Alkalilimnicola ehrlichii MLHE-1: one gene and its partner. The protein of the gene in region 1 interacts with the protein of each later gene in a pairwise test. Links are inferred from orthologs where the notes say so. Each region holds a gene or a part of one and is shown in the gene's direction. Other genes may lie near its edges.

Region 1 (14,997 bases):
GTTCGGGCCGCCTCCACGAGGTCGAGCAGCCGCTCCCAATGGACCGCCTCGTCCAGGTCCACCGTGAACAGCAGGTCGTCGATCTCCACCGCCAGGCGCTCCAACCGGTCCCCCAGCGGGGCCTCGCCCCGGTGGGCCGCCCACAGCGCCTGCCAGCGGTCGCTGATGCCGAAGCCCTCGGCCTCCGCCTCATCGACAATCGCCTCAGCGCGGGTGCGCAGCTCGCTCTCCAGTGCGTCCTGGCCGGTCTGGCGAAGGCGCAGGTAGGCCTCGTAGGTGCCGGAGAAACGCTCGTTGAGCACGCTATCGGCGATCCGGATGTCGTGGCTGGACTTGAACCAGCGGGTGGGGTTGTCATTGATCTGGATCTGAGAGATGCCGTAGACGGCCACCACCACCAGCACCGCCAAGCCCCCGAGGACGAATCCACGGTGGCGGACGGCCTGGCGACCACCGGCCTGCAGCACGTGGCACAGCCTGGCGGTGCTGCCCGCCTCGCCATCCTGGGCCGTGCGCGTGGACATCCTGTCCAGGGCACGGCGCGGCAGCGCGGCGGTGTAGGCCGGGATGAAGGTCAGGGTCAAGACCAGCGCCACCAGCACCCCGAAGGAGATGAAACCGCCGAATACCTGCACCGGCGGGATGGGGGTGAACAGCAGCGAGGCGAAGCCGACGCCGGTGGTCAGGGCGGTGAACAGCACGGGCTTGAACAGCCGGTCCATGACCCCGCGCATCACCGCCCGCGGGTCGTCACCGGGCCGGTAGCGGTCGGCGAAGTTGGAGAGCACGTGGACCGAGGCGACCACCGCAATCGGCATCAGGAAGATCGGGATCATGGAGCTCATGATGTGCACGGTGAAGCCCGTGCCGATCAGCAGCCCCATGGTGGAGATCACCGTGGCCATGGCCAGCAGCATGGGGGCCACCACCATGGGCACGCTGCGGAAGAAGTAGAGCATCACCAGGAAGATGATCAGCCCCGCCAGCGGCGCGGAAATGGCCATCTGCTGGAACATCTCCACACCGAAGGTATCCTGCGCCACCGGCTGCCCGGTGATATGGAAGGCGTCATCCACCCCCAGCCCGTCGATCACGGCGCGGATCTCCTGAGCGATCCGGTGGCTCTGGTCCTTGCTTTCCACCGGCACGAAGATCGCCGCCGCCGTGCCGTCTTCCGAGGCGAGCGTGCCCTGATACATGGGCAACCGGGCCACTGCGGTGCGGATGCGCTCCGCCTCTGCCGGGGTGGCCGGCGGCGCGGGGATCAGCCAATCGTAGTCGATGGTGCCGGGAGCGGCCTGCTCCACATTGTCCACCGCCGCCATGGAGAGCAGATCACGGCTCACCACCCCGTCGATCTGCTCGATGGCGCGGGTCAGGTGGTAGTGGGCGGCCAGCGACTCGGGGTTGAAGACGCCGTCGGCGTGGACGTCGTTCACCTGGCCGACGACGATCATGTCGTGGAGGTTGAACTGGGTCTGGACCTGATTGTGGAGCACCCGGTCCGGCTGGTCCGCCGGCAGCATGTTCTCGGGATCGGTGTCGATCTGGATGCGCGGAATCATTGCACCCAGGACCACCACCATCAGCACCATGGCGGCGAAGATCCACCGGCGGTGGTCCATACACCAGTCCGTCAGCCGTGCACCCATTCAGATCCTCCCATTGCTTTCGCTTGCCGACGGCCCAAAGCGGGCGCGAGTGACATCCGCACAGGCAGAGTCCTGCCAGGCGCCCGGAATTTATATCACGTTTCTCTAATATATAATAGGGATCGCCCCCCTGCCACACCGACAACGCCGCCTCAGCACGCTATCATCGGGCCTGTCCACGCCGGCATAGTGACGACCGACATGACCTCCAACGGCCTGCCTACCCACCCGCGCTATCTGACCACCGATGAGGTGGCGGCGTACCTCCGCCTCAAACCGCGCAAGGTTTACGACCTGGTCCGCCAGGGGCTCATCCCCAGCACCAAGGTGACCGGGAAACTGCTGTTCCCGCGCGAGGTCATCGACCTGTGGATCATGAACCACCTGGAAGGGGATCAACGCAGCACCCGGCCGGCGCCACCGGTGCTGGCCGGCAGCCAGGATCCGCTGCTGGATTGGGCCCTGCGCGAGTCCCGCACCGGCCTGGCCACCCTCTGCCGGGGCAGCGCCGATGGGGTACGGCGCCTGTTAGAAGGCGAAGCGATGGCGGCCGGCATGCACATCCTCGATCCGGAGAGCGGCGACTACAATGTACCGGCCCGCCTGGGCCTGGGCGGTATGCGCGATCTGGTGATCATTCGCTGGGCACGCCGCCGTCAGGGGTTACTGCTGGCCCCGGGTAACCCCAAGGGTATCCATGCGCTCGCCGATCTGATCCGGCCGGGGCTGCGCATCGCCCACCGGCAATCGGAGGCCGGCGCCGATACCCTATTCCGGTGGCTGCTGGACCAGGCCGGTATCGACCGCGCCCGGCTGAATCTCACCCAGCACCCGGCCCTGTCCGAGGATGATCTGGCGCTGTCGGTGCGCCAGGGGGAGGCCGACACCGGCGTGGCGGTGGAGGCCGCGGCCCGACGGCACGGCCTGGATTTCCTCCCGCTGCACTGGGAGTGCTTCGACCTGGCCATGCGCCGACGCAGCTACTTTGAACCGCCGGTTCAGGCATTGGTGCGCTTCGCGGGCGACCCGCGGCTGCAGGCCCATGCAGACGAGATGCAGGGCTACGACCTGAGCGACCTCGGCCGTGTCGTTTTCAATGCCTGAACCGCGCGACCGGGTGGCTAGAAAGGAATATCGTCCTCAAAGGCGCCCGCATCGTCACCCATGTTGTCCTGCCGGCCGCCCCGGTCATCCGCCGGCCGCCCGCGGGACTGCCCGCCGCCGGAGCCACCCATGTCACCCGCGCCGCCCCGGCTGTCCAGCATCTGCATATCGTTGGCGACAATCTCTGTGGTGTAGCGGTCCTGGCCGTCCTGGCCCTGCCACTTGCGGGTCTGCAGCCGGCCCTCGATGTAGACCTTCGAGCCCTTGCGCAGGTACTCACCGGCGATTTCGGCGAGCTTGCCGAAGAAGACGATGCGGTGCCACTCGGTGCGCTCCTGTTGCTCACCCGACTGCTTGTCGCGCCAGGTGTCGGTGGTGGCCAGGCGGACATTGGTGACCGCACTGCCGTTGGCGGTGTAGCGCACCTCCGGGTCCACGCCCAGGTTGCCGATAAGGATGACTTTATTGACGCCTCGTGCCATGACTGCTTACTCCTGAAGATGATGACCGGCGGGGTGCCGGGTGGTTAACGTCCCTGTTGAGCCCTTCTCAGCGGCCCACTGCCTGGTCCGCGGGTACCCCGGCGGGTGTGATCGGCCCCGGACTGGCCTGACAATCTACCGTTTTTCCCCCGACCATTAAACCCGCCCGCTCAGCCGGAACCCTCTGAAGCGCGGGGCGTGCCCACCGGCAACGGCGCCCGCTGGCCCCGCGCCAGCAAGGCCCAGAGCGACACCATGGCAGCACACCCCAGCATCACCCCCACCGGCCCGAAGGCCCCGGCCAGGATCCCGCCGAACAGGCCGCCGGCAAAGGCCCCCAGAAACTGGGCCGAGGCATACACCCCCATGGCCGCGCCGCGGGCCTCGCCGGGCGCGAAGCGGGACACCAGCGAAGGCATCGCGGCCTCCAGTAGATTGAAGCTGACGAAGTAAAGCCATAAGGCCACCAACCAGACCGCGACCGGCGCGGCCATCAGCAGCCCCAGGCCCATCAGCCCCAGGGCCATGGCGGTAACCGCCAGCGGGATCAGCCGGTGCATGGCGCCGCGGCGCTCGGCGATGATGAGCAGCGGCAGCATGCCCGCCACCGAGGTGATCAGCAGCGGCACCCAGACCCGCCAGTGCTGGGCCGCCTCCAGTCCGAAGCGGGCCTGGATGAGCAATGGCAGGGCCACAAAGATGCCGGTGAGCGCCGCGTGCAGCACGAAGATGCCCACGTTCAGGCGCATCAGGTCCGGGTCGGTGAGGCTGCGCCGCAGGCTGCCGGAGACCGCCGACTGGGCGGGTCGCGCCGGGCGGGGCATGCGGGCGACAATCACCAGCCCCACCAGCGAGGCCCCCGCGGTGAGCCAGAACAACCCCTGCAGCCCGCCTAGGGCGGTGAGCGGGGGCGCCACCATCAGCGCCAGCAGGAAGGCCAGCCCCACGCTCATGCCGATGGCGGCAAAGGCGCGCGCCCGGTGGGTCTCGCGGGTGACATCGGCGGCCAGTGCCATCACCGCCGCGGCGATGGCCCCGCCCCCCTGCAGGGCCCGCCCCAGGATCACCCCCCAGATGCCATCCGCCGTGGCCGCCACCACGCTACCGATGGCGAATACCACCAGTCCGGCCGCAATCACCGGTTTCCGGCCCCAGCGGTCGGAGGCCATGCCCATGGGGATCTGGAGACAGGCCTGGGTGAGCCCGTAGACACCCAGAGCCAGGCCGATCAACAGCGGGGTCGCCCCCTCCAGGCCGGGGGCATAAAGGGCGAAGACCGGCAGGATCAGGAACAGGCCGAACATGCGCAGGCCAAAGACCCCGGCCAGACCCATGGCGGCACGGCGTTCGGCGGCGTTGAGCGGCGTCTTGGCGGCGGTCCGGGCAGACACAGTGGAGCGTTCCGTTGGCGGTGGACAGGCGCGATATACTAGCAGGTTCGTTGCAAATCCCCAGCAGCGACCCCGGACACTCCCTCATCCCGCAAGGAGGAGCCCCAGCGCAGGCATGGACCATATCCGCATCGAAGGCGCCCGCACCCACAACCTGCAGGATGTGCACCTGTCGCTGCCGCGCGAGCGGCTGGTGGTGATCACCGGCCTGTCCGGCTCCGGCAAGTCCTCGCTGGCCTTCGACACGCTTTATGCCGAGGGCCAGCGTCGCTACGTAGAGTCGCTCTCCGCCTACGCCCGGCAGTTCCTCTCGATGATGGAAAAGCCGGACGTGGACCACATCGAGGGCCTGTCGCCGGCCATCTCCATCGAGCAGAAATCCACCTCCCACAACCCCCGCTCCACGGTGGGCACCGTCACCGAGATCCACGACTACCTGCGCCTGCTCTACGCCCGCGCTGGCCGCCCCCACTGCCCCGAGCACGACATCGAGCTGAATGCCCAGACGGTCTCGCAGATCGTCGACCGGATCCTGGCCCTGCCCGAGGGCGAGAAGATCATGCTCCTGGCGCCGGTGGTGGACGGACGCAAGGGCGAACACCGGGAGGTGATCGACACCCTGCGCACCCAGGGCTATGTGCGCGCCCGGGTGGACGGCGAGGTCCACGACATCGACAGTGTGCCGGCCCTGGACCCCAAACGGCGCCACACCATCGAGGCGGTGGTGGACCGCTTCCGGGTGCGGCCGGACCTCGCCACCCGGCTGGCCGACTCGGTGGAGACGGCGCTGGCGCTGTCGGACGGTCTGGTCCGGGCCGCCTGGATGGACGACCCGGCGCGGGCGCCGCTGGTCTTCTCCTCGCGCTACGCCTGCCCCGAGTGCGGCTACGCCATCAGCGAGTTGGAGCCGCGCATCTTCTCCTTCAACAACCCGCGCGGGGCCTGCCCCGACTGCGACGGCCTGGGCGTGCGGACCTTCTTCGACCCGGCGCGGGTGGTGGTGCACCCGGAATTGCCCCTAACCGCCGGCGCGGTGCGCGGCTGGGACCGGCGCAACGCCTGGTACCACGCCATGATCCAGTCACTGGCGAAGCACCACGACTTCGACCCGGAGACCCCCTGGCAGGACCTGCCCGAGGGCATCCGCGATACCGTGCTGTTCGGCTCCGGGGACGAGGAGATCGACTTCCGCTACCCCGGCCCGCGGGGCGAAACCCGTCGCCGCCACGCCTTCGAGGGCATCATCCCCAACATGGCCCGGCGCTACCGGGAGACGGACTCGGCGGCGGTGCGCGAGGAGCTGGCCCGTTACCAGGCGGTGCAGACCTGCCCGAGCTGCGACGGCACCCGGCTCAACCAGGCCGCCCGTCACGTCTTCGTCGGCCCGCTCACCCTGCCGGAGGTGGCACGCATGCCGGTAGGCCGCACCCTGGGTCATTTCGAGGCGCTGAAGCTGGAGGGGGCGCGCGGCGAGATCGCCGGACGCATCCTGCGGGAGATCACCACCCGGCTCAGCTTTCTGGTCAACGTGGGACTGGATTACCTGAGCCTGGATCGGGCCGCCGACACCCTGTCCGGCGGCGAGGCGCAGCGCATCCGCCTGGCCAGTCAGATCGGCGCCGGCCTCACCGGGGTGATGTACGTGCTGGACGAGCCCTCCATCGGCCTGCACCAGCGCGACAACCAGCGGCTGCTCAACACCCTGATGCGGCTGCGCGACCTGGGCAACACGGTGATTGTGGTCGAGCACGACGAGGACGCCATCCGCGCCGCCGACCACGTGGTGGACATGGGCCCGGGGGCCGGGGTGCACGGCGGTTGGGTGGTCGCGCAGGGCACCCCGACCGAGATCGCAGCGCACCCCGACTCGCTCACCGGCGACTACCTGGCCGGCCGGCGCGAGATCCCGGTGCCCGCCGAACGCCGGCCGGTGCAGCCCGACCGGGTCGCCTGGCTGCGCGGCGCCACCGGGCACAACCTCAAGAACGTGGACGCGGGCATCCCCGCCGGGCTGTTCGTGGCCATCACCGGGGTGTCCGGCTCGGGCAAATCCACGCTCATCAACGACACCCTGTTCCGCTATGCGGCCCGCGAGCTGAACGGCGCCAGCGCCGCCCCGGCCCCCTGTCGCGGCATGGACCATCTGGCGCTGTTTGATAAGGTCATCGACATCGATCAGGCCCCCATCGGCCGCACCCCGCGCTCCAACCCCGCCACCTACACCGGGCTGTTCACGCCGCTGCGTGAGCTGTTCGCCGGCACCCCGGAGGCGCGCTCACGCGGCTACGGCCCCGGGCGTTTCTCCTTCAACGTGAAGGGCGGGCGCTGCGAGGCCTGCCAGGGGGACGGGGTGATCCGGGTGGAGATGCACTTTCTGCCCGACCTGCACGTGCCCTGCGACGTCTGCAAGGGCCGGCGCTACAACCGCGAGACCCTGGAGATCCGCTACAAGGGGCTGGACATTGCCCAGGTGCTGGAGCTGACCGTGGAGGAGGCCCTGGCCGTCTTCGACGCCATCCCCGGCATCCGCCGGCGGCTGCAGACGCTGATGGACGTGGGCCTGGGCTACATCCACCTGGGCCAGAGCGCCACCACCCTGTCCGGCGGCGAGGCCCAACGGGTGAAACTGGCCCGCGAGTTGGCCCGCCGGGACACCGGCCGGACCCTCTACATCCTGGATGAACCCACTACCGGCCTGCACTTCCACGACATCGCGCAACTGCTCTCCGTGCTCCAGCGGCTGGTGGATCACGGCAACACCGTGGTGGTCATTGAGCACAACCTGGATGTGATCAAGACCGCCGATCACGTGATCGACCTGGGCCCGGAAGGGGGCGACGGCGGCGGCCGCATCGTGGCCACCGGCACGCCGGAGGCCATCACCCGGGTGGAGGCCTCCCATACGGGCCGCTTCCTGCGACCGCTGCTGCGTCCCTAACCCCCGGCCACGGGGCAACGCTGCGGCGCCGGGGTGGATCGATGATGTCGCGCACCCCGGTGGTCAGGGCCCTGCCTGTGTCGCGGCCGCCCGCACCAGGGCGCGGAAAAGGGCGCGCTGCTCGCGCCGCTGTGGGAGGTACTCCGGGTGCCACTGGACACCCAACAATAGGGCACCGCCGTCGCCCTCCACCGCCTGCACCACGCCGGTCCGCTCCCAGGCCGCCGCCTTCAGGCCCTCACCCAGTTCGGCGATGGCCTGACGGTGGAGGGAGTTTACCCGCGTATGGGGCCCCAGCCAGCGATAGAGCTGGGCGTCGCGCCGCACCGTCACCCGCTTATAGGGCCAAATGCTGTGTACCTGCGGGCTCTCCTGATAGAAGCTGCTCAGATCCTGGTGCAGGGAGCCGCCCATATAGACATTGAGCAACTGTGCACCGCGACAGATGCCCAGCACCGGCACATCGCGGGCCAGTGCGTCCGCCAGCAGGCGCCACTCCACCCCGTCGCGACCGCGATCCCCCCGCGGCCCCGGGCTGATGCTGAGCAGCCAGCGCAACAGATAAAGCACCGGCAGCAAGAGCCAGGAGAGCAGAAACCGCCACCACACCGTCCTGCCCCGGCGCAACTCCCCGGGCTCCACCCGCTCCTCGCCATAGAGGCCCGGATCGACATCCGCACCACCGCCCAGGATCAAGCCGTCCAGGGGCCGCGGCGGCGCCGGGCGGGCCGGGGTGATCCGGCAGGGCCGGCCACCGGCCAGCCACACCGCCACGGCGGTCATCAGCCAGGCCGCCGCCCCGCCGCGGTCCGGCCCGGTGACGCCAATCAGCGGTCGAGTCGGGCGAGGCATTGGTCCACGTGCTGTATCCAGCGATGCTCGGTGAGGCTGAATCCGCGTGCCCACCAGTCGGCCATCAGTTGCCCCAACCGCTGCGGGTCATCCGCCAGCCGCTCCACCATCAGCCAGTCGCGCCACGGCCGGGCGATACGCCAGTCGGGGTCGTCCACCAGACAGTTGGGCAGGCGATAGTGCCAAGTGGGTCGTGCCTGGGTGAGTGGGTCGTCCGGCAGCGCCCGGCGCACCCGGCCGGGGTCCACGTGGGCCAGCAGCGGCATCAGGTCCAGGCTGCGGTTACGGGTGGTATTGAAGGCCAGAAACTCGTCGATGAAGGCACCGAGCCCGGGGCAATACCCGGGCTGGAGCAGCCGCCGGACGTACTCGGCGGGAAAGTCCTGGATGAACGGGGTGAGCCGGCGCACCGCGTCCGTATCGTCACGCCACTTCAGCCAGGGCAGCAGGAGCAGGTAGGTCTGGAGGGTGGCCCGGATGGTGTCCACCTCCAGCTCGGGCAACTCCGGATTGAGGTGCAGGCCGAATGCATAGACCAGGCCGGCCCGCGTGCCCTGGGCAAGCCGGCGGCGCAGGGCCTCACGCAGCGATTCGATCTGGCCGGCCTCGCCCACCGGCAACGGGGGCGAGACGACCTCCACCGGCACCACCGTGCTCGCCAGACGCAGCACCTGCTCGTCCAGACTGTCCAGGGTGCGATCATCGAGATTAAAGCCCATCTGGCTGAGCAGGGCACGGTAGCTGCGCTCCTTGAGCACCCGGGCATCCACCTCCACTTTAAAGGTGCCCCAGGCCGTACCGGCGACCCGTTTGACGAAACGGCTGTCCGATTGAACCTCACCGCCAAAGGCCTCCTGGATGGCGGCGGCGGCGCCCTCCGGGCTCAGGCCGGCAAACTCCAGCTCGAAACCGACCCGACGTGGCCGGCCGTCCGCCCGCAGCGGGCGGGCCGGTTGCGGGAAGCCGGGCGGTTCGGCGGCGGATGGCTGTGACTCGGACAATCGCACTCTCCAGTTGCGGCCCCTGCCCAGGCCGGACCGCGGCAAACAGGGTCTATACTACTCTCAGTGTTGCGGGGCTTGTCTAGGAGACGGGCGGGCATTATGATAGCCGCCTTTCAAGCTCAGCCATTCTCCGGGACGTCGTGCCCGGTCCCGTGACCCAGGTGGCAACCATGAAGCAAGGCATTCATCCCAAATACCGCGAGGTGGTGTTTCAGGACATCTCCTCCGATTTCGCGTTCATCACCCGCTCCACGGTCCGTACCAACGAGACCATCCAGTGGGAGGACGGCAAGGAGTATCCGCTGTTTAAGGTGGAAGTCTCCAGCAAGAGCCACCCTTTCTACACCGGCAAGCAGCGCGCGCTGAGCTCCGGTGGCCGGGTGGATCAGTTCCAGAAGAAGTTCGGCATCAGCACCGGCAACTGAGGGCGGGCTTGTCTCGTCCCTGTCGCTCCAAAGCGCCTGCACCCCGGGCGCTTTTTTGTATCTCACTGCAAAACAGCGAGATATCTATTATAAAAAGCGGTTAACCACCGCATAGATATCCCGGGGGCCCTCCCCCGGGTCGCCCGACGCCACGCACCATGGAGGCGGGCGAGGGGCCCATCCACGTCGGGGTATGGGCCCCAGAGGAACGGATTGCTGATGACAAGGGTTTTTTTTGCAATACCCTTTCAGTAACTCCCGGACCGTGACCGGCCTGAATGTCTTGCCCCAAGACCGGCTTAGGGGGCAGGACCGGCGCCCGCGGGCGCGCCGGCATCACGGTATTTCGAGAGCTGTCTAGGAGAGCGTTCCATGTCCGAGAAGACCGTCACCCTGACCGACAACAGCACCGGCAAATCCGTGGAGTTGCCGGTCTATCAAGGCACCCACGGCCCCGAGGTCATCGACATCAAGAATGTCTATGGCGAGCTGGGCTACTTCACTTACGACGCTGGCTTCACCTCCACCGCCAGCTGCAAAAGCGATGTCACCTTCATCGATGGTGACAACGGCGTGCTGCTGTATCGCGGCTACCCCATCGAACACCTGGCTGAGAAGAGCTCCTTCCTGGAGGTCTCCTACCTACTGCTGCACGGCGAATTGCCGAACAAGGCCGAACTGGACCAGTTCGTCAGCTCGGTGACCAACCACACCATGCTCAACGAAAGCCTGAAGGACTTCTTCGACGGCTTTCATTACAACGCCCACCCCATGGCCATGCTCACCGGGGTGGTCGGGTCGCTATCCGCCTTCTACCACGGCGAACTGGACATCAACGACCCGAAGAACCGGGAGCTGACCGCGCACCGGGTCATCGCCAAGATGCCGACCATCGCCGCGGCGGCCTACAAACACCTGGTGGGCGAGCCCTTCGTCTACCCGCAGAACCACCTGTCCTACGCGGGGAACCTGCTGAACATGCTGTTCTCCCGCCCCACCGAGAAGTACGAGGTTAACCCCGTGGCCGAGCGGGCGCTGGACCAGCTCCTGATCCTGCACGCTGACCACGAGCAGAACGCCTCCACCTCCACGGTGCGCCTGGCCGGTTCCACCGGCACCAACCCCTTCGCCGCCATCGCAGCTGGTTGCGCCGCGCTGTGGGGACCGGCGCATGGGGGGGCCAACGAGGCGGTGCTGAACATGCTCAACGAGATCGGCGACGTCTCCAACGTGCCCAAGTTCATCGAAAAGGCGAAGGACAAGAACGACCCCTTCCGCCTGATGGGCTTCGGTCACCGGGTCTACAAGAACTTCGACCCGCGGGCCACCATCATCCGCAAGACCTGTCACGAGGTCCTGGAGGAACTCGGCGTGGGCAAGGACCCGCAGCTGGAGCTGGCCATGGAGCTGGAGGATATCGCCCTGCAGGACGAGTACTTCGTCGAGCGCAAGCTCTACCCGAACGTCGACTTCTACTCGGGCATCATCTACCGCGCGCTGGGCATCCCCACCGAGTTCTTCACGGTGCTGTTTGCCCTGGGCCGCACCCCGGGCTGGCTGGCGCAGTGGATGGAGATGGTCAACGACCCCGAGCAGCGCATCGGGCGTCCGCGCCAGCTCTACACCGGCGCCGCCAAGCGCGACTACGTGCCGGTGGATCAGCGCAGCTGATTCCCCTGCCGGCACCGCCGACGCCCTCACCCCGGAAGGCCCCCACGGGCCTTCCGGTTTTTTTTGCCCGCTCAGGGTAGGAAGGGCTCGGCAGCCCGGTCCTCATCCTCGTTGGCCAGCAGCGCCTCCACCTCCGCCAGCGCCGCCCGCTGCATGGGGCGGCCGTCAACCTGGCTGCGGGGCGCCTCACGCAATCCCTTGGGGCTGAATACGGTCAAATCCACCACATGCTCTCCCGCCACGAAGCGGATCACGGGACGCATCTCCCAGTGCTCCCGCCCGAAGCGCAGGCGCCGCTCGCTGGTCTCGTGTGGGATCCCGCGCTCCATCAGAAACAGGGTGATCTCCTCCGGCGTCTCGGCGAAGACATGCAGGTGCACGTCGCAGGCCTGATCCGCCGTACCGCTGAGCACCGGCCCCACCAACCGGGGCCGGAAGGGCTCGAAGAAGGCCATGGCCTGCACGGCGGCCTCGCGCAACAGCCGCAGGTAAGCCCCCTGCTCGGCCCCCAGAAACAGCCGCTGGTATTCCACCAGCGCCGCCTGCACCTCCCGATTGCTGGGCAGGTTGCGCGTGTCCCGGGCCCCCAGGCGCTCGGCGGCCTTGCGCTTGGCCTGGTAGTGGTCCCGCACACCCTCATCGGCCATGATGCGGGCCGCCTCCTGGATCAGGCGCTCGCGCATGCGCAGGTCCTTGGTGCTGGATCGCTTGGCCATGGCCACCTCCCGGGGGCTGACGCCCCTGCCTAGAAGATATCCTGCTCCCGACTCCCGGCCCCGCTGCCGCCACCCCGAGGCGTAACGTCCGGCAGGTTGTCCTCGCGGAACAGCTCGAACATGCTCCGACCCTCGCCGGCACGCACCCGGCGGCCGTCCTCGGGGTCGATGCGTACGGTAACCAGGCCCTCGGGCTGGCGCGGCGGCGCCTCGGGAACACCGTTGAGGGCCTGCTCCATAAAGTCGGTCCAGATGGGCAGCGCGGTGGAACCGCCGGTCTCCCGCGGTCCCAGCTGATCGTTATTATCGAAGCCGACCCAGGCACCGGCGACAATCCGGCTGTTATAGCCCACGAACCAGGCATCGCGGCCATCGTTGGTGGTTCCCGTCTTCCCGGCCAGGTCACTGCGCCCCAGCCGGGCCGCCGCCCGTCCCGTTCCGCGCTGGATGACATCCTGCATGATGTTGGTCATGAGAAAGGCGTCCGTGGCCGGCATCACCGACTCGGCCACCGGCCGCAGGTTCACCCCACCGGTCTCCTCCTGCAGGTCGGTCTGCACCTGCAACTGACTGCACTCCACACAGGCCACCGGCGGCCGCGCCTGAAACAACACCTCGCCTTCGGCGCTCTCCACCCGATCGATGAAATGGGGCATGACCCGGAAGCCACCATTGGCAAACAGGGCGTAACCGGCGGTCAGATCCAGGGGCGTCATCTCGGCACTGCCCAACGCCAGCGACAGACCACTGGGCATCCGACGGGTGTCGAAGCCCAACGCGTCCAGGTACCCCAGGGTGTCCTCGATGCCCAGATTGCGCAGCAGCCGAATGGAGGCCAGATTGCGCGAGTGCACCAGGGCCTCGCGCAGGCGCGTCGGACCGTAGACACGCCCGCTGTAATTACTCGGCCGCCAACTGGTCTCCAAGGATTCGTCGTGCATGACGATCGGGGTGTCGCTCAACATGCTAGCCGGCGAATACCCCTTGGCCAGCGCTGCGGAGTAGATGAAGGGCTTGAAGGCCGAGCCTGGCTGGCGCCGGGATTGCACCGCCCGGTTGAAGGAGCTGCGGAAGTAGTCAAACCCGCCAGAGAGCGCCAGCAGGGCGCCATTCTCCGGGTCCATGGCCACCAGCGCCCCCTCCACCGCCGGCACCGCGGCCAGTTGCGGCACCTCGGCGGCTCGATCGACGCGGATGATATCGCCCACGGAGAGCACGTCGGAGACCTTCTCCGGCGCCGGCCCGCGAGCGGTGCGCCGGAGGTAGGGGCGGGCCCACGCCATCGCCTCGAACGGCAGTTCCATCTCACCGTGGCGACGCACCCAGACCCGGGCGCGTTGGGCGTCATCGTCCACGGCCAGCACCAGGGCCGCCTCGAGCCCCCCGAAACGGGGGTAATCCGCCAGCAGCGCCTCCCAGTCCTCGGACGCCTCATCCCCGGTCAAGGCCACCTGGGCCTCGGGGCCGCGATAGCCGCGCCGGTGGTCGTAGGCCCGCAGGCCATCGCGCAGGGCCTGATCCGCCGCCCGCTGCATGCGGCCATCGATGGTGGTCCGCACCACGTAGCCACCGCTGTAGGCCTCGTCCTCGCCATACTGGGCCACCATGGTCTGGCGCACCATCTCGGCCACGTAGGGCGCCGAGACCTCGACCGACGAGGCGTGGACCTGCGCCGTGAGTGGCGCATCCACCGCCTCGGCATGCTGCTCGGCGGTGATGTAGCCCTCGGCCAGCATGCGGCCGAGCACGTACGCCCGACGGATCTCGGCCCGGCGGGGGTTGGCGATCGGGTTGTACGCCGACGGCGCCTTGGGGAGCCCCGCGATCATGGCGATCTGGGCCAGGTCCAGGTCGTCCACCCCCTTGCCGTAGTAGATCTGGGCGGCTGCGCCCACCCCGTAGGCACGCTGGCCCAGGTAAATCTTGTTGAGGTACAGCTCCAGGATCTCCTGTTTACTGAGCGCACGCTCGATCTGCAGCGCCAGCAGGATCTCCTGCGCCTTGCGGTGGAAGGTCTGGTCCCGGGTAAGGAAAAAGTTCCGCGCCAATTGCATGGTAATGGTGCTGCCACCCGGCCCCTTTTCCCCGGTGAGCAGGAGGTGGCGAACGGCGCGGGCGATCCCCTGGTAGTCGACCCCGGGGTGGTCGAAGAAACGGTCATCCTCCGCGGCCAGGAAGGCCTGCACCAGCTGCGGTGGCAAGGCGTCCGCCTCCAGCGGGATCCGGCGCTGCTCACCATACTCGGCGATCAGCGCGCCCTCCCGGGTCACCACCCGCAACGGCACCTGCAGACGCACGTCGCGCAGGGTATCCACCGAGGGCAGGCCCGGAGAGAGGATGGCAAAGGCCACCGCCGCCGCGATCAGACCCACCAGACCGAGGGACAGCAGGCTGGCGAACAGCCAGAGGAGGAGTCGAGAGAATAGCCGCATATGAAATCGTAAGAGCGCGCTTGGAGTGGGGCACCAGAACTAGAGTATATCAGGACAGCGTCCAGTCCCCCGGGTTCCGTATAAAGTGGCAAAGAGTTCCTTGCAATCCTCGATAGTTACAGGGAGTATTAACACTAGGACTGGAACCTTTGTACTCTTGGGGCGACGATAGGGACGGGGCTGTGCAGATCTTCAGGAAGAAACGGCCGCCGCTGCTGGGGATCGACATCAGCACCACGGCTGTGAAACTGCTCGAATTCCACGAGCAGCGGGGCGGGGGCCTGCAGGTGGAGAGCTACGCGGTGGAGCCGTTACCGGCCAATGCCGTGA
Region 2 (14,611 bases), 1.8 Mb from region 1 along the record:
GAGGAACTCGGGTGAGCAAAGTAGTCAGTCTAGAGAGCGTCGATAAGCACTTCGGGTCGGTCCACGCGGTCACCGGTCTCACCCTCGGGCTGGAGGCCGGCGAGGTGCTGGGTTTGATGGGCCACAATGGGGCCGGTAAATCGACCACAATGAAACTTATCCTGGGCTTGCTGACGCCAACGGCCGGCAGCGTGGAGGTCTTTGGAAAGAGTCCTTCACAAAAGGAGGCGGCGGACCTGCGCGGCAGGATCGGCTATCTACCGGAGAATGTTTCCTTTTACGAGCAACTGACCGGCCGAGAGGTGCTGCGGTACTTTGCGGATCTGAAGAAGGTGGCCCGTAGCCTGGTCGGGACACTGCTCGAGCGGGTCGGCCTGGCCCACGCCGCGGACCGAAAGGTGCGGACCTATTCCAAGGGCATGCGTCAGCGGCTGGGCCTGGCGCAGGCGCTTTTGGGGGACCCGCAGCTACTCCTGATGGATGAGCCCACGGTGGGGCTTGATCCCATCGCGACCCGCGACTTCTACGACATGATGGATGACCTGCGCGGGAAGGGGGTGAGCATCATTCTCTGCTCTCACGTCCTCCCGGGCATTGAGCGCCATATCGACCGCGCCGCCATCATGGGCCAGGGCAAGCTGCTTGCCCAGGGCACACTCGATGAACTGCGGCGCCTCGCTGGGTTGCCTCAGACCATCAAGGTCTTTACCCGCACGCCCGACCGGATCCTCGCCCATGCGGAGGGCACCGGATTGGAGGGGCGTCGGGTGAACGGGCAGGCCGTCGAGATCGTTACCCACGATGGCCAGAAGGTGGACGTGCTCAGGCACCTGCTGGCCAGTGAGGGCGTGGACGACATGGAGTGGCAGCCGGCCTCGCTGGAGCACCTCTACGTGCACTTTGACAAACAAATGGAAGGGAGTGGGGCGCCGCGATGAACGCCATTTTCACTGTTGCCGGCAAGGAGTTTAGAGATGGTCTGAGAAACCGATGGGTGCTAGCCATTACCATCGTCTTTGCGCTCTTTGCGATCGGTCTGGCCTGGTTTGGGGCGGCGGCGGCCGGTCATGTCGGGTTTACCGGTGTGGCCACCACGATCATCAGCCTGGCCACCCTGGCTGTGTTCCTGATCCCGCTGATCGCGCTGATGCTCGCCTACGACAGCATCGTCGGGGAAGATCAGCAGGGCACCCTTCTGCTTCTGCTGACCTACCCGTTGTCACGCAGTCAATTGGTCACGGGTAAGTTCCTGGGCCATGCCAGCATTCTCGGGCTGTCCACGCTGGTGGGGTTCGGGGTTGCGGGTGTGGTCATCGGGCTGCTCGGGGGCGGAGTTGATGCCGGCCAGCTGGCGGGCGGGTTCGGCATGTTCATTGGCAGTGCGCTGCTGCTGGGCTGGTCCTTCATTGGAATGGCGTACCTGATCAGCGTGATGGTGGGGGACAAGTCCAAGGCCGCCGGCCTTGCCCTGGTGGTCTGGTTTCTGTTCGTTCTGGTCTATGACCTGGTGCTGCTTGCACTGCTGGTGGGGACCGAGGGGGCCGTCTCTTCGGTCCTGTTCCAGGTGCTGCTGCTCTTCAACCCCACTGATGTCTTCCGACTGATCAATCTGACCGGTTTTGAGGCGGCAAGGGAGTATGCGGGGCTGACGTCCGTGGGTGCCGACGCCTATTCGCTCCCCCTGCTGTTTGGTGTTTTGGCGGTTTGGGCGGTTGTGCCCTTTCTCCTGGCGATGTGGCGATTTCGTCACAGGACTGCTTGAGGTTTATAGATGACTGATCGGCGTACCCTGTTGAAGCTGTTTTCCGGCCTCCCCCTAGTGGGCCTGACGGTGGCGTGCAGCGAGACGGAGGACCAGACAGCGGCCTGCTCACCCAGGCCCTTCCACGACGATGAACTCTGTGTGTTGTGCGGCATGACGATTGTCGAATACCCCGGGCCGAAAGCCCAGGCCTGTGTCGATGACGGCACCCGGAACCTGGGATTTTGCTCCACCACTGACCTGTTTGCCTGGGCACTGCAGCCGGAGAACGCCACCCGGCTGCGCCGGGCCTACGTCCATGACATGGAGGGGCAGTCGTGGGAGTCCCCCGATGACAGCCTGCTGATGGTGGCTAAGCAGGCATATTACGTCGTCGGCGATCCCCGGATCGCTGCCATGGGCCTGACTCTGGTGCCCTTCGGTGACGACCGGCGGGCCGAAGCGCATAAACAGCACCTGGTCGATAACGGTGTGGACGACGCCCACATCCTGACCTACGACGAGATCGACTGGGATGTCCTAAACGAACTGAGTTCCGCGGTCGGCTCGATGGACTTCGAGCGCGCGCGGGAAATCATGGGTGACATGTGATGCAGGAAGGAAAGATTCAAGAAGAGTCCGATTATGAGGTCTCCAGCTGGGGGCAACTGGCCCCTGGCGAGGAGGTGCAGCGGGGACCGATGCTGATCTCGGACTGGAGCACCAACGAGCGGCCGGTGGCATCCGTGATCTGGCTGCACGGCCTTGGTGCGAATGGGACCGACTTTGATGGGGTTTTCCCCAAGATGCGGCAAACCAACCGTATTGGCATCCACCACGTGGTGCCCCACGCCCCGGTGCGGCGGATCACCGTGAACGACGGGGGGCTGCTCAGGGGGTGGTTTGATCTGTTCAGTCTGGATCTCGACGCCGAGGAGGATGTCGAGGGCATCCGCGATAGCCATGAACGGATCGTTGATCTGATCAGAGATGAGCAGGATGCAGGCATCCCGGCCAACCGGATCGTGCTGGCGGGCTACTCCCAGGGCGGCGCCATGGCCCTGCACACGGGGTTGCGGTACCCGGAGCCGCTCGCGGGCGTGGTCTGCCTTTCCGGCTATCTGCCGTTGCCGGAAACGCTGCAGGCGGAACAGCACCACGCCAACGCCGGTACCCCCATCTTCATGGCCCATGGCACGCGCGATGATGTCATGGACTTCGGGCGTGCCGAGCAGGGGCGCGAGAAGCTGAAGGCCCTCGGTCACGACGTGCATTGGGAGGATTACCCGATTATGCATGAGGTGTGCATTGAGGAAATGGACGCGCTGGATGAGTGGCTCATGGCGCGCCTGAAGCAGGACTGATGGGTCTCCGGTCACCTATTCGAGGTCACACAATTGAACAGCATTACCCAGAACTTTGGGGCTCATGGCCGCCTTCTGACCGCTCTGGCCGTTGCACTCCTCGGGGGCGGTTTCGCCTCCTCGGCTGCGGCCTGCCTGGAGGCCGGCGAGGAGACAGTCGGCGAGGTCAGTGATTCCTTCTGTGGTCAGGAGGGCTGGCCGCTCTTTTATGCCGGTGAGGTTGACGGGATCAAGACCTTCTTCGACGCCGAGTCCGGTGATCCGCAGATGCGATGGGACAGCGCCACCTGCCATCAGTGCGTGGGCGGCGTGGACACCTCATTTTCGGATGGTTACAGCAACACCTACGAAGTGCTGTGGGACTACGGCGACTCCGACGGCCTTGAAGGGTTTGATAGCGCTCGTTACTGCGCGGAGAAAGGCGAGGGGTGGTTCCTGCCCGCCATAGAGCAATTGGAACTGGTCTGGGAAAACCGGGACCGGATCGACTACTCGCAGGTCGGATGGTCCGATTCCGCGATGCCCTATTGGTCATCCACCGTGGACAAGGATACCGGCCAGGTACTGCATGTGCGGTTCATGGACGGTCAGCGGGCCATGTTTTTTACGCATTTCAGTCGGCTGGTGCGCTGTGCCCGGGCTGAATGAGGGTGTACAGAGGTAGAGGTATATGCTGACCAGGCGGTCCGCGATCATCCTGCTGGGACTCTCCCCCCTGATTGCGTTGAAGGGCTGTGGGGACGGATTGCGGGCCCAGTGTGATGCGGCCACCACGGCATCGGATGAGCGCTGTGCGCAATGCGGCATGGTGGTCGTGGACTATCCCGGCCCCAAGGGGCAGGTCTGCGTGGATGATGGCCGGAAGAACCTCAGTTTCTGCTCCACCACAGACCTGTTTGCCTGGGTGATGCAGGCGGAGAATGCTGGCCGTGTTCGCCAGGCGTACGTGCATGACCTGGGGGAGACCGACTGGGAGCAGCCGGACGACACGGCGTTGATCGTGGCCGATAAGGCGCTGTACGTCATGGGGGATCGCAGGATGGGGGCCATGGGGCCGACCCTCATCCCGTACGCCAGCGAACAGAAAGCCGAGCGCCACGCCCAGTCGCTTGAGAAGGGCCAGGTGCTCACCTATGAGGAGATCGACTGGGATGTCCTCAACGCTGTCACTCAATCAATGCTGGACAGCCCGGAAAGGCCCGAATATAGGCGGTGACCCCAAACCCGCGGTGGGTGATCCCGCGGTTTTTCAGAAACTGGTACGAGGATATTCCGATGAAGAGTTATTCTTTGCCCCTGGTGGTGACTTTGGCACTGCTCGTATGGTCCGTGGCGGGGCTGGCCCAGGATGTTGAGCGATCTGAAGTCTACCCGGTGAACGGGATTTTTGTCTCCTATGATGAGGCGGATCATGAAATTGTGGTGATTCATGAGGAGGTGCCCCAGGTCATGCGGGCCATGCGCATGATGCTCCGCCTGCCGGAAGGCGAGCCGGCCCCGCAATTCACCCACGGTGACAAAATTCGTTTTGGGATGCAGCGGCGTGCCGTTCAGGGCCACCAATGGTTCGCAATGGACCTCGAACCGTTACCGGAAGAGACCGCGCTGGTGCTGCCGGAGAAGGCGCTGGAACGCGAGGGGCTGAAATAAAAAACAAGAAAGTTCCTGAGGGGCCGGCGTTGGGCTGAGCCTCTGACTTCCTCCGTGTACCCCGGGTCGGCTTGTCCATCCGGGGTTTTTTCTGTCTGCCGGCTGGTGCGTCCCGGGCTAGCCGCCGGCCCCGTCGCCTCTATCCGGGCCCCGGGGCAGGCGCTCGCGGGGCAGGTGGCAAAGCACCCGGTGTCCCGGCGCCGGCCCGTGGTCCGGCGGCGGCGAGTGCGCGCAAATCGGCAGTACGTAGGGGCAACGGGTGTGGAAGGGGCACCCCTCGGGACGCCCCGCCGGGCCCGGGTTGTGGCCCGGCAGGCGGACCGGCGGGCGCCAGGCCCGGCCCGGATCCGGCGTGGCGGCCAGCAGGGCCGCGGTGTAGGGGTGGCCGGGGCCTGCAAAGACCGCCTCCACCGGGCCCTCCTCGACCACCTCGCCCAGGTACATCACCGCCACCCGGTCGGCCAGATAGCGCACCACCGCCAGGTCGTGGGAGATGAACAGGTAGGCCGCGCCGGTCTCCGCCTGCAGGCGCAAGAGCAGTTCTAGGATGGCGGCCTGAACCGAAACGTCCAGGGCCGAGGTGGGCTCGTCCAGCACCACCAGCTCCGGGGCACCGGCAAAGGCCCGGGCGATGGCGGCCCGTTGCCGCTGGCCGCCGGAGAGCTGCCCCGGGCGCCTTGCGCCCAACTCGCCGCTCAGTGCCACGCTGCCGAGCAGGGCAAGGGCCCGCTCGCGGGCCTGTTTTCGGCGCAGTCCACCCAGGGTGCGCGCCGCGCGCTGGAGCATGCTGGCGAGCCGGTGGCTGGGGTTGAGGGTGTCGTCCGGTGACTGGAACACCATCTGCAGACGGCGTAGGGTTCGTCCGCTGCGGCGGCGGAGGCGGCCGGCCAGGGGCTTGCCCTGAAGCTCCAAGGTACCTGCCGTGGCGGGCTTGAGCCCGGTGACGGCCCGGGCCAGGGTGGTCTTGCCGCTGCCGGACTCACCGACTAGCGCCAGGGTCTGCCCGCCGCCCAGGGTTAGTGAGACCTCCCGCAGCACCCGGACCCGGCCGTAATCGACGTTGAGGCCCTCGATCTTTAGGGCCGGGGGCCGGCCGTCGTCGGGCGTGGCGTCGGGCCGGGGCGCGGCGCGACTCGGGCGGACCGCCTGACCGGCGAGGTCCGGGAGCAGGCACCGGCTCTGCTGACTGGGCGCCACCGTGGCCAGCGGCACCGGGGCCGCTGTGCACTGGGGGGTGGCGATGGGACAGCGGGGCGCGAATACGCAGCCACCGGGCAGCGCGGACAGCTCCGGCGGGGTGCCGGGAATGGTGGCCAGCCCGCCGCGCCGCTTATCGCTGTCCAGGTTGGGGATGCACCGGCGCAGGGCCGCGGTATAGGGGTGCATGGGCTGCTCCAGCAGCGCTTGCGCCGGTCCCCGTTCCACCACCTCGCCGGCATACATGACCGCCAACTCGTCGCAGACCTGCCGCAGTACCGCCAGGTCGTGGCTGATGAAGAGCATGGCGGCACTGACCGTCCGGCGCAGCTCCGCGAACAGGGCGAGGATCTCCGCCTGCACGGTGGCGTCCAGGGCGGTGGTGGGTTCGTCCAGGATCAGAACCGCCGGGTCGGGCGCCAGGGCCATGGCGATCACCACCCGCTGCTGCATGCCACCGGAGAGTTCGTGCGGGTAGCGGTGTAGCAAGGCCTGCGGGGCCGGGATCTGCACCTTGCGCAGCATCTCGACCGTGGCATTACGGGCCGCGGCCCGGCCCATGCCGAAGTGCAGCCGGCAGACCTCGGCGATCTGTTCGCCCACCGGAATGGCGGGATTCAGGGCCGCCGCCGGCTGCTGGTAGACCGCGGCCACTTGGCGGCCACGCAGCCGCCGCAGCGCTTCAGGGGAGAGCCGCGCCAGGCTCTGGCCGGCGATACGGACCTCGCCCTGCTCGATGCGGGCGTTGCCCGGCAGGTAGCCGAGCGCGGCCATGGCCAGGGTGGACTTGCCGCAGCCGGACTCGCCGGCAATCCCCAGCGTCCGCCCGGGGGCGAGGCTCAACGAGACGTTGCGCACGGCGGGCAGGCGCTGGCCCCGGCGGCGGTAACTCAGGGTAAGGGCGTCGATCTCCAGCGCCGGTGTGCGCATCAGCCCTCCCGCTCCTGGAGTCCGTCGGCCATGAGCGAGAAGCCGACCACCACGAAGCCGATGGCGGCGGCGGGGAACAGCACCGTCCACGGGGCCTCGGTAAGTAGGGCGCGGTTCTCGCTGATCATCACCCCCCAGTCCGGGGCCGGGGGCTGCACCCCCATCCCCAGAAAGCCGAGGGTGGCGGAGGTGAACACCGCATAACCCACCCGGATAACCGCTTCCACCATCAGTGGGCCGCGGATGTTGGGCAACACCTCGCCGATCAGGATGTAGAGCCCCGACTCGCCCCGCAGCCGCGCCGCCTGCACGTACTCCCGCTCCACCTCCACCAGGGCGGCGGCCCGCGCCGTGCGGGCGATCAACGGCGCGAACACCAGGCCGATCACCACGATGACATTGACGGTGGAGGGCCCCAGGGCGGCCAGTGCCAGCAGCGCCAGTACGATGAGGGGAAAGGCCATGATGGCGTCCATCAACCGCATCAGGCCCTCGTCCCGCCAGCCGCCCAGGTAGGCCGCCAGCAACCCGATGGCGGTGCCCAGCGCCAGGCCCAGGACGGTGGCCGCCGGGGCGATGGCCAACACGTGCAGTCCGCCGTGCAGCACGCGGCTGAACATGTCGCGGCCGTAGTTATCGGTGCCGAACCAGTACTGGGCCGAGGGCGGCTGCTCCATGGCGTCAAAGGCGATGTCCAGCGGGTCGGCCGGGGCCAGCCAGGGGGCGAACAGGGCGCTGAACACCCAGGCGCTGACCATGGCCAGGCCCACCCAGAAGGTCGCCGGCAGACGGCCCATTTCAGCGCCCCCCCATGCCGCGGCGGACCTTGGGGTTGAGCGCGGCATAGACCAGATCGGCGAGCATGTTGGCCAGCGCGTAGACCAGGGTGATGAGCAGGGCGCAGCCGGCCAGCAGGGGGATGTCCTTGTCCAGGGCCGCGCCGTGGATCAGGCCGCCGATGCCGGGATAGCGGAACAGCGACTCCACCACCACCAGGCCACCCACCAGCCAGCCCACCTGGGCGCCGATGACCGTGACCGTGGGCAGCAGGGCGTTGCGCAACACGTGCCGGCGGATGACCACCCCGGGCGGGAGGCCCTTGAGGACGGCGGTGCGCGTGTAGTCCGCCCGCAACTCGGTGATCATGCCGTCCCGCGCCATGCGGAACAGATAGGCGAAGAGCAACAGCGCCAGCGACAGGGCCGGCATGAGCAGGTGGCGCAGGGTCTCCGGCAGTCCGCTGCCCTCCGGCGGCAGGGCCTGGACCGGCAGCCAGCCCAGCATCACCCCGAAGACCATGATCAGCAGCACCCCGGTGACGAACTCGGGCATGGCGCTGAGCACCAGGGCGGTGATCGAACCGGTGCGGTCCAGCCAGCCGCCGGCACGGCGGCCGGCGACCACCGCCGCCGCCAGGGCCGTGGGGATGAGCAGCGCCAGGGCGAGGCCGGCGAGCAGCAGCGAGCGGCCCAGCCGCTCCAGCGCCAGCGGCAGCACCGGGGCCTCCAGGGTGTAGGAGTGCCCCCAGTCGCCGCGCAGCACGCCGCCGACCCAGTCCAGGTAGCGCTGCACCACCGGTTGGTCCAGGCCCAGCTCGCGGTTCACCTGGGCCACCGCCGCCTCGTCGGCAAAGGGGCCGAGCATGATCCGGCCCACGTCGCCCGGCAGCACAGTGGTCAGGGCGAACACCAGCAGCGAGGCCACCACCAGGGTGAGCCCGAGCATCAACAGGCGCCGAAGCGTATAACGCAGCACGCTGGAAGGTGCCTCGCCGCCTAGGCCAGCCAGGCCCGGGTCAGGTCCAGGTAGTTGGCATTGTCCGCGCGGAGACCCTGCACCCGCCGACGCACCGGGCGCAGGGCCTGGGTGAAGTAAGTGATGGCCGCCGGCACCTCCTCGTGCAGCTTCCCGGCCAGGGTGGCCGTGAGCTGCCGGCGGCGCGCCGGATCGGTGGCCGCCTCCAGCTCGCTAAGGGCGGCGTCGAACTCATCATCGCGCCAATGGGGGGCGTTCCAGTCGGCGCCCCCCCGGAAGGCCGCCGCCAGGATCTGCTCCGGAACCGCCCGGCCCACCCAGTCGGTGAGGCCGAAGTTCACCTTGGTCCAGTGTTCGTAGTAGGTGTTCAGTGGTTCCACCCGCAGGTTCACGCGGATCCCGATCGGGTTCAGCATGCGTTCGACCAGGACGCCGTACTGCGGCAGTTCGGCCAGGCGACCGATGTGGAGGTCGATCTGGAAGCCATTGGGCACGCCGGCCTCGGCCAGCAGCGCCTGCGCCCGTTCCAGGTCGGGCTCGCGCCGGGCCAGGTCGATATCGGCCGCGTCCGGGTAGAGGGGCGCCACCGGGTGGTCGTTGCCCGGTTCGCCGTAGCCGCCAATGAGGTTGTTCACCATGGACTCCCGGCCCAGGGCCAGGGCCACGGCGCGGCGGAGGCGGACGTCCTCGAAAGGGGGCTGGTCGCAGCGCATGGCCAGTTGGCGGTGCTGGGTGCTGCGGGCGCTGAGCAGGTTGATCTCCTCGTTGTCCAGCAGCGGGCGGGCGTTCATATAGCTGGCGAACAGCATCATGTCGGCGGCGTTGCCGCGCAGGGCCAGCACCTGGGGCTGATCACCGTCGTACATCGCCATGCGCACCCGGTCCAGGTAGGGCCGTGGCGCGTCCCAATAGTCGGGGTTGCGCTCCAGCACGGCCTCTTCGCGGGCCTGGTAGTGGGTCAGTAGGAAGGGCCCGGTGCCGACGGGGTTACTGGCGAGATCGCCGTCGTGGTCGCGGGGAAGGATCACGGCGTTGTAGATCTGGGTGTAGTAGGGGAACGCGCCGATGGGCCGCGATAACTCGAAGCGGACGGTGTGCCGGTCGTCGGCGCTGATGCCCTCGGGCGGCAGAAAGTCCAACTGTGAGCGGGCCACACTGGCGACGTCCGGATCCACCAGGCGCCGGAAGCTGGCCACCACGTCGTCGGCCTCCAGCGGCCGGCCGTCGTTGAACTTCACCCCCTCGCGCAGGCGGAACACCCAGGTCCGCCCCTCGTCGGGCGTCTCCCAGTCCGTGGCCAGGGCCGGCTGCAGGTTCAGGTGCTCGTCCACGCGCACCAGGTATTCGGCCACCTGCTGCACCACGGCGATGGCACCGCCGGCGCTCATGCGCAGCGGATTGATGGTGGCGGCCTGGGGCAGGGCCACTCGCAGGGTCCCCCCGTGGCGGGGTTCGCCGGCCAGGGCGCCGGGTGCGGTCAGCCAGGGGAGCCCGCCGAGCCCGGCAGCGGCCCCGCCGATGCCCAGCGTCTGGAGCAATCGCCGGCGGCGCAGGTCGATGGTGGATAACGCAGTGGCCGGTTTGCGTCGCATAACTCTCTCCCCCTTGCCGGAAAACATCGGCCGGTTGGCGTCAGGACCACACGGCTACCCAGAAAGATGAACCGCCCCGGGCCGATAAGCAATGCAGAGCAGCCGGATCAGGCCTTGATGGGGTCCAATAGACGGGGGCACGGCCGCCGGGGTTGGGCCCGGGTTGGGAAGCAAAAAGGCCCCGGTGACGCGCACCGGGGCCTTTCGCTGAACCGCACCGGCCGAAAGCCGGCACTGCGCCCTGGCCATGGGCGCTTGTCGGAAGCCCGACCGCCTCAGCCCAGCGCCTTGGCGATCCGCTCCATGGCCTTCTCCAGGTTCTCCATGCTGGTGGCGAAGGAGATCCGGGCATAGCCCTCGAGACCGAAAGCGGAGCCGGGCACCAGGGCCACACCCTGCTCCAGCAGGAACCCGGCCAGTTCCACGTCATTGCCGACGCCGTCCAGCTTGTCGATGGCACCCTGCATATTGGGGAAGCAGTAGAAGGTGCCCTCGCAGGGGCGGCACTCGACGCCGTCGATCTTGTTCAGGGCGTCCACCACGAAGTCGTGGCGCTTCTTAAATTGCTCCAGCATGGGCGGGATGCAGCCCTGATCACCGTCCAGCGCCGCCACCGACGCGGCCTGGGAGACCGAGGCCGGGTTGGAGGTCGATTGGGACTGGATCTTCTTCATGGCGCCGATCAGCGCCTCGGGGCCCGCGGCATAACCGACCCGCCAGCCGGTCATGGCGTAGGCCTTGGACACCCCGTTGACCACCACGGTGCGGTCCTTCAGCTCCGGGCAGGCGTTGACGATGTTGACGAACTCACCCTCGAACAGGATGTGCTCGTAGATATCGTCGGTGACCACCACGATCTGCGGATGCTTCTTCAACACCTCGCCCAGCGCGGCCAGCTCGGCCTTGCTGTAGGCGGAACCGGTGGGATTGGACGGACTGTTGATCACGAACAGCCGGGTGCGGTCAGTGATCGCGCCCTCCAGCTGCTCGGGGGTGATCTTGAACCCCTGCTCCTGACCGGCCTCGATGATCACCGGCTCGGCGTCGGCCAGCTTGGCCATGTCCGGGTAGGACACCCAGTAGGGCGCCGGGATGATCACCTCGTCGCCCTCGTTGAGCAGGGCGCACATCAGGTTGTACAGCGAGTGCTTGGCGCCGGAGGAGACCAGCACCTGCTTGCCATCGTAGTCCAGGCCGTTCTCGCGCTTGAACTTATTGATCACGGCCTTCTTCAGCGCCGGAGTGCCGTCGACGGGGGTGTAGCGGGTCTCACCCTCGTTGATCGCCGTTATGGCTGCGTCTCTGATATGCTCAGGCGTGTCGAAATCAGGCTCGCCGGCCCCCAGGCCGATGATGTCCTTGCCCGCGGCGCGCAGTTCCGCCGCCTTGGCGGTCACCGCCAGAGTGGGAGAGGGCTTCACACGTTGAACCCGATTCGCCAGTTTGATATCCAAAGTTGCCTCCGTTTCTCGCTGAGTCTTAGCCGCGTAATTCTAACCGCTCGCGCCCGATCGTGCACATCGATGGCGGGGTAACCGTCAATGCGGGAGGTTTGTCGCCTGAACAACGAGGCTCATCGGGGGTCAGAGCCCGAACAGGAGAACACGGTAGAATCTGTCGTAGCGACTTGGGGTGTCGGGCGGGGGTGGTGTCCTTCAGGGCGACTTTGCGCACCGAGCAACGCAGCAAAAAGTCGGAGAAAAGGCGCGCCTGTCCGAGCGAAGCGAGTTCGCGCCGCCGACTTTTTGTGAGTAGCGCAGGGAACCCCGAAGGGGTGCGCAAGTGGAGCCCTGAAGGACATCACCCCCGCCCGACACCCCAAGTCGCCCTGAACGAAGCCCCAGGCCACACAGGCAGTGCTGACGATTATGACCGCCAGGTTCCAGCTCCAAAGCCGCTTCCAACCCGCCGGCGACCAGCCCACGGCCATCGCCTCGCTGGTCGAGGGCCTCAACGCCGGCGAACGCCACCAGACCCTGCTCGGCGTCACCGGCTCCGGCAAAACCTTCACCATGGCCAACGTCATCCAGGCCGTGCAGCGGCCTGCCATGGTCCTGGCCCCCAACAAGACCCTCGCCGCCCAACTCTACGGCGAGATGCGCGAGTTCTTCCCCAAGAACCGCGTCGAGTACTTCGTCTCCTACTACGACTACTACCAACCCGAGGCCTACGTCCCGGCCTCCGACACCTTCATCGAGAAGGACGCCTCGGTGAACGAACACATCGAACAGATGCGCCTGTCCGCCACCAAGGCCATCCTGGAACGGCAGGACACCATCATCGTCGCCTCCGTCTCCTCCATCTACGGCCTGGGCGACCCCCAGTCCTACATGGCCATGCTGCTGCACCTGGTGCGCGGCGAGACCATCGACCAGCGCCAGATCCTGCGCCGCCTGGCCGAAATGCAATACACCCGCAACGACATGGACTTCACCCGCGGCACCTACCGCGCCCGGGGCGAGGTCATCGACATCTTCCCGGCCGACGCCGAGGACGAGGCCGTGCGGGTGGAACTGTTCGACGACGAGATCGAAGAGCTGTCGCACTTCGACCCCCTCACCGGCGAAGTGCTGCGCCGCGTGCCGCGCCTGACCATCTACCCCAAGACCCACTACGTCACCCCCCGCGGCCAGGTGCTGCGCGCCATCGACGCCATTAAGGAGGAACTGCGCGACCGGCTGGCGGAGCTGCGCGCCGCCGACAAACTGGTGGAGGCCCAGCGCTTGGAGCAGCGCACCTTGTTCGATCTGGAGATGATGCACGAGCTGGGCTACTGCAACGGCATCGAGAACTACTCCCGGCACCTCTCCGGCCGCGCCCCCGGTGAGCCGCCGCCCACCCTGTTCGACTACGTGCCTGAGGACGCCGTGGTCTTCATCGACGAATCCCACGTCACCATTCCGCAGTTGGGCGGCATGTACAAAGGCGACCGCAGCCGCAAGCAGACCCTGGTGGACTACGGCTTCCGCCTGCCCTCGGCCCTGGACAACCGGCCGCTGAAATTCGAGGAGTGGTTGCGCCTGGCACCCCAGTGCGTGCTGGTCTCCGCCACCCCCGGCCCCTGGGAGCATGAGCACAGCCAGCGGGTGGTGGAGCAGGTGGTGCGCCCCACCGGCCTGCTCGATCCGGAAGTGGAGGTGCGCCCGGCGCTCAGCCAGGTGGACGACGTCTACGGCGAGATCACCGAGCGCGCCCGACGCGACGAGAGGGTGCTGGTCACCACCCTGACCAAGCGCATGGCCGAGGACCTGACCGAATACCTGCACGAGAACGGCGTGCGGGTGCGCTACCTGCACTCCGATGTGGACACCGTGGAGCGCACCGAGATCATCCGCGATCTACGCCTGGGCGAGTTTGACGTGCTGGTGGGCATCAACCTGCTGCGCGAGGGCCTGGACATCCCCGAGGTGTCGCTGGTGGCCATTTTGGATGCGGACAAGGAGGGGTTCCTGCGTTCCGAGCGCTCGCTGATTCAGACCATCGGCCGGGCGGCGCGTAACCTTGGCGGCAAGGCCATCCTTTACGGTGATGAGATCACCAACTCCATGCGCCGGGCCATTGACGAGACCGAGCGGCGCCGCGCCAAGCAGCAGGCCCACAACGAGGCCCATGGCATCACCCCGAAGGGGGTGCGCAAGGACGTGGCCGATATCATGGAGCGGGGCGGCGCCCCGATACCGGGCGCGCCGCGGGGCCGTATCGACAAGGTGGCGGAAGAGGCCGCCAAGTACGGCCGTTACACCCCGGCCGAGGCGGTCAAGCGCATCAAGCAGCTGGAGAAACAGATGCGCGAGCACGCCCGCAACCTGGAGTTTGAAGAGGCCGCCCAGCTACGCGACGAGATCAAGCGCCTGGAGCGCTACGCCCTGGGCCGACCCGACGTGGCCAGCGCCTGAGCGCGGCCTACACCCCATCGGCCTCCGGGCCATTCACCCTTTGGGCGCCCGGCCATGCCGGGCGATAATACCGCCATGTCTGAACAAGCAAACACCGAAAAACTGCAGAAGGTGCTGGCCCGCGCCGGGGTCGGCTCCCGCCGGCAGATGGAGGCCTGGATCGCCGAGGGGCGGGTCAAGGTCAACGGCCACGTTGCCCAACTGGGCGACCGGGTCACCGCCGAGGACCGGCTGCAGGTGGACGGCCGGCCGGTGGCCCGGCGCAAGCTCCAGCCGGAGCGCCGGGTGCTGCTCTACTACAAGCCGGAGGGGCAGGTCTGCACCCGTGACGACCCCGAGGGGCGGCCCACGGTCTTTGAGAACCTGCCCGAGGCGGATGGCCGTTGGGTGGTGGTGGGCCGGCTGGACCTGAACAGCCAGGGCCTGCTGTTATTCACCACCGACGGGGAACTGGCCAATCGGCTCATGCACCCGTCCAGCGGCATC

Evidence for each region.
Region 2: the proteins of uvrA (region 1) and uvrB interact in binary tests that used the Escherichia coli proteins (3 or more experiments, as listed by UniProt). The link is inferred for Alkalilimnicola ehrlichii MLHE-1 from one-to-one orthologs.

Annotation. Positions count from the first base shown.
Region 1 is NC_008340.1:3,113,167-3,128,163, forward strand. What follows is about bases 4,399-7,767. They hold uvrA (excinuclease ABC subunit UvrA), read left to right. Parts: upstream 4,399-4,744; coding sequence 4,745-7,567; downstream 7,568-7,767. Other genes in these bases: MLG_RS13895 (MFS transporter), read right to left, coding at 4,399-4,629; MLG_RS13905 (gamma-glutamyl-gamma-aminobutyrate hydrolase family protein), read right to left, coding at 7,631-7,767. In the rest of the region: MLG_RS13880 (efflux RND transporter permease subunit), read right to left, coding at 1-1,652; MLG_RS13885 (helix-turn-helix transcriptional regulator), read left to right, coding at 1,854-2,756; ssb (single-stranded DNA-binding protein), read right to left, coding at 2,774-3,238; more of MLG_RS13895, read right to left, coding at 3,409-4,398; more of MLG_RS13905, read right to left, coding at 7,768-8,419; MLG_RS13910 (amidoligase family protein), read right to left, coding at 8,395-9,420; MLG_RS13915 (type B 50S ribosomal protein L31), read left to right, coding at 9,594-9,848; MLG_RS13920 (citrate synthase), read left to right, coding at 10,221-11,519; MLG_RS13925 (hypothetical protein), read right to left, coding at 11,591-12,235; MLG_RS13930 (penicillin-binding protein 1A), read right to left, coding at 12,265-14,667; MLG_RS13935 (pilus assembly protein PilM), read left to right, coding at 14,850-14,997. UniProt on the Escherichia coli protein: The UvrABC repair system catalyzes the recognition and processing of DNA lesions. UvrA is an ATPase and a DNA-binding protein. A damage recognition complex composed of 2 UvrA and 2 UvrB subunits scans DNA for abnormalities.
Region 2 is NC_008340.1:1,256,049-1,270,659, forward strand. Bases 11,629-14,611 are described here. They hold uvrB (excinuclease ABC subunit UvrB), read left to right. Parts: upstream 11,629-12,097; coding sequence 12,098-14,125; downstream 14,126-14,611. Other genes in these bases: MLG_RS05565 (pyridoxal phosphate-dependent aminotransferase), read right to left, coding at 11,629-11,683; rluB (23S rRNA pseudouridine(2605) synthase RluB), read left to right, coding at 14,201-14,611. Also shown: MLG_RS05505 (nitrous oxide reductase family maturation protein NosD), read left to right, coding at 1-15; MLG_RS05510 (ABC transporter ATP-binding protein), read left to right, coding at 12-938; MLG_RS05515 (ABC transporter permease), read left to right, coding at 935-1,762; MLG_RS05520 (nitrous oxide reductase accessory protein NosL), read left to right, coding at 1,772-2,353; MLG_RS05525 (alpha/beta hydrolase), read left to right, coding at 2,353-3,105; MLG_RS05530 (hypothetical protein), read left to right, coding at 3,139-3,753; MLG_RS05535 (nitrous oxide reductase accessory protein NosL), read left to right, coding at 3,776-4,321; MLG_RS05540 (copper-binding protein), read left to right, coding at 4,381-4,755; MLG_RS05545 (dipeptide ABC transporter ATP-binding protein), read right to left, coding at 4,873-6,882; MLG_RS05550 (ABC transporter permease), read right to left, coding at 6,882-7,679; MLG_RS05555 (ABC transporter permease), read right to left, coding at 7,681-8,637; MLG_RS05560 (ABC transporter substrate-binding protein), read right to left, coding at 8,658-10,229; more of MLG_RS05565, read right to left, coding at 10,505-11,628. UniProt on the Escherichia coli protein: The UvrABC repair system catalyzes the recognition and processing of DNA lesions. A damage recognition complex composed of 2 UvrA and 2 UvrB subunits scans DNA for abnormalities.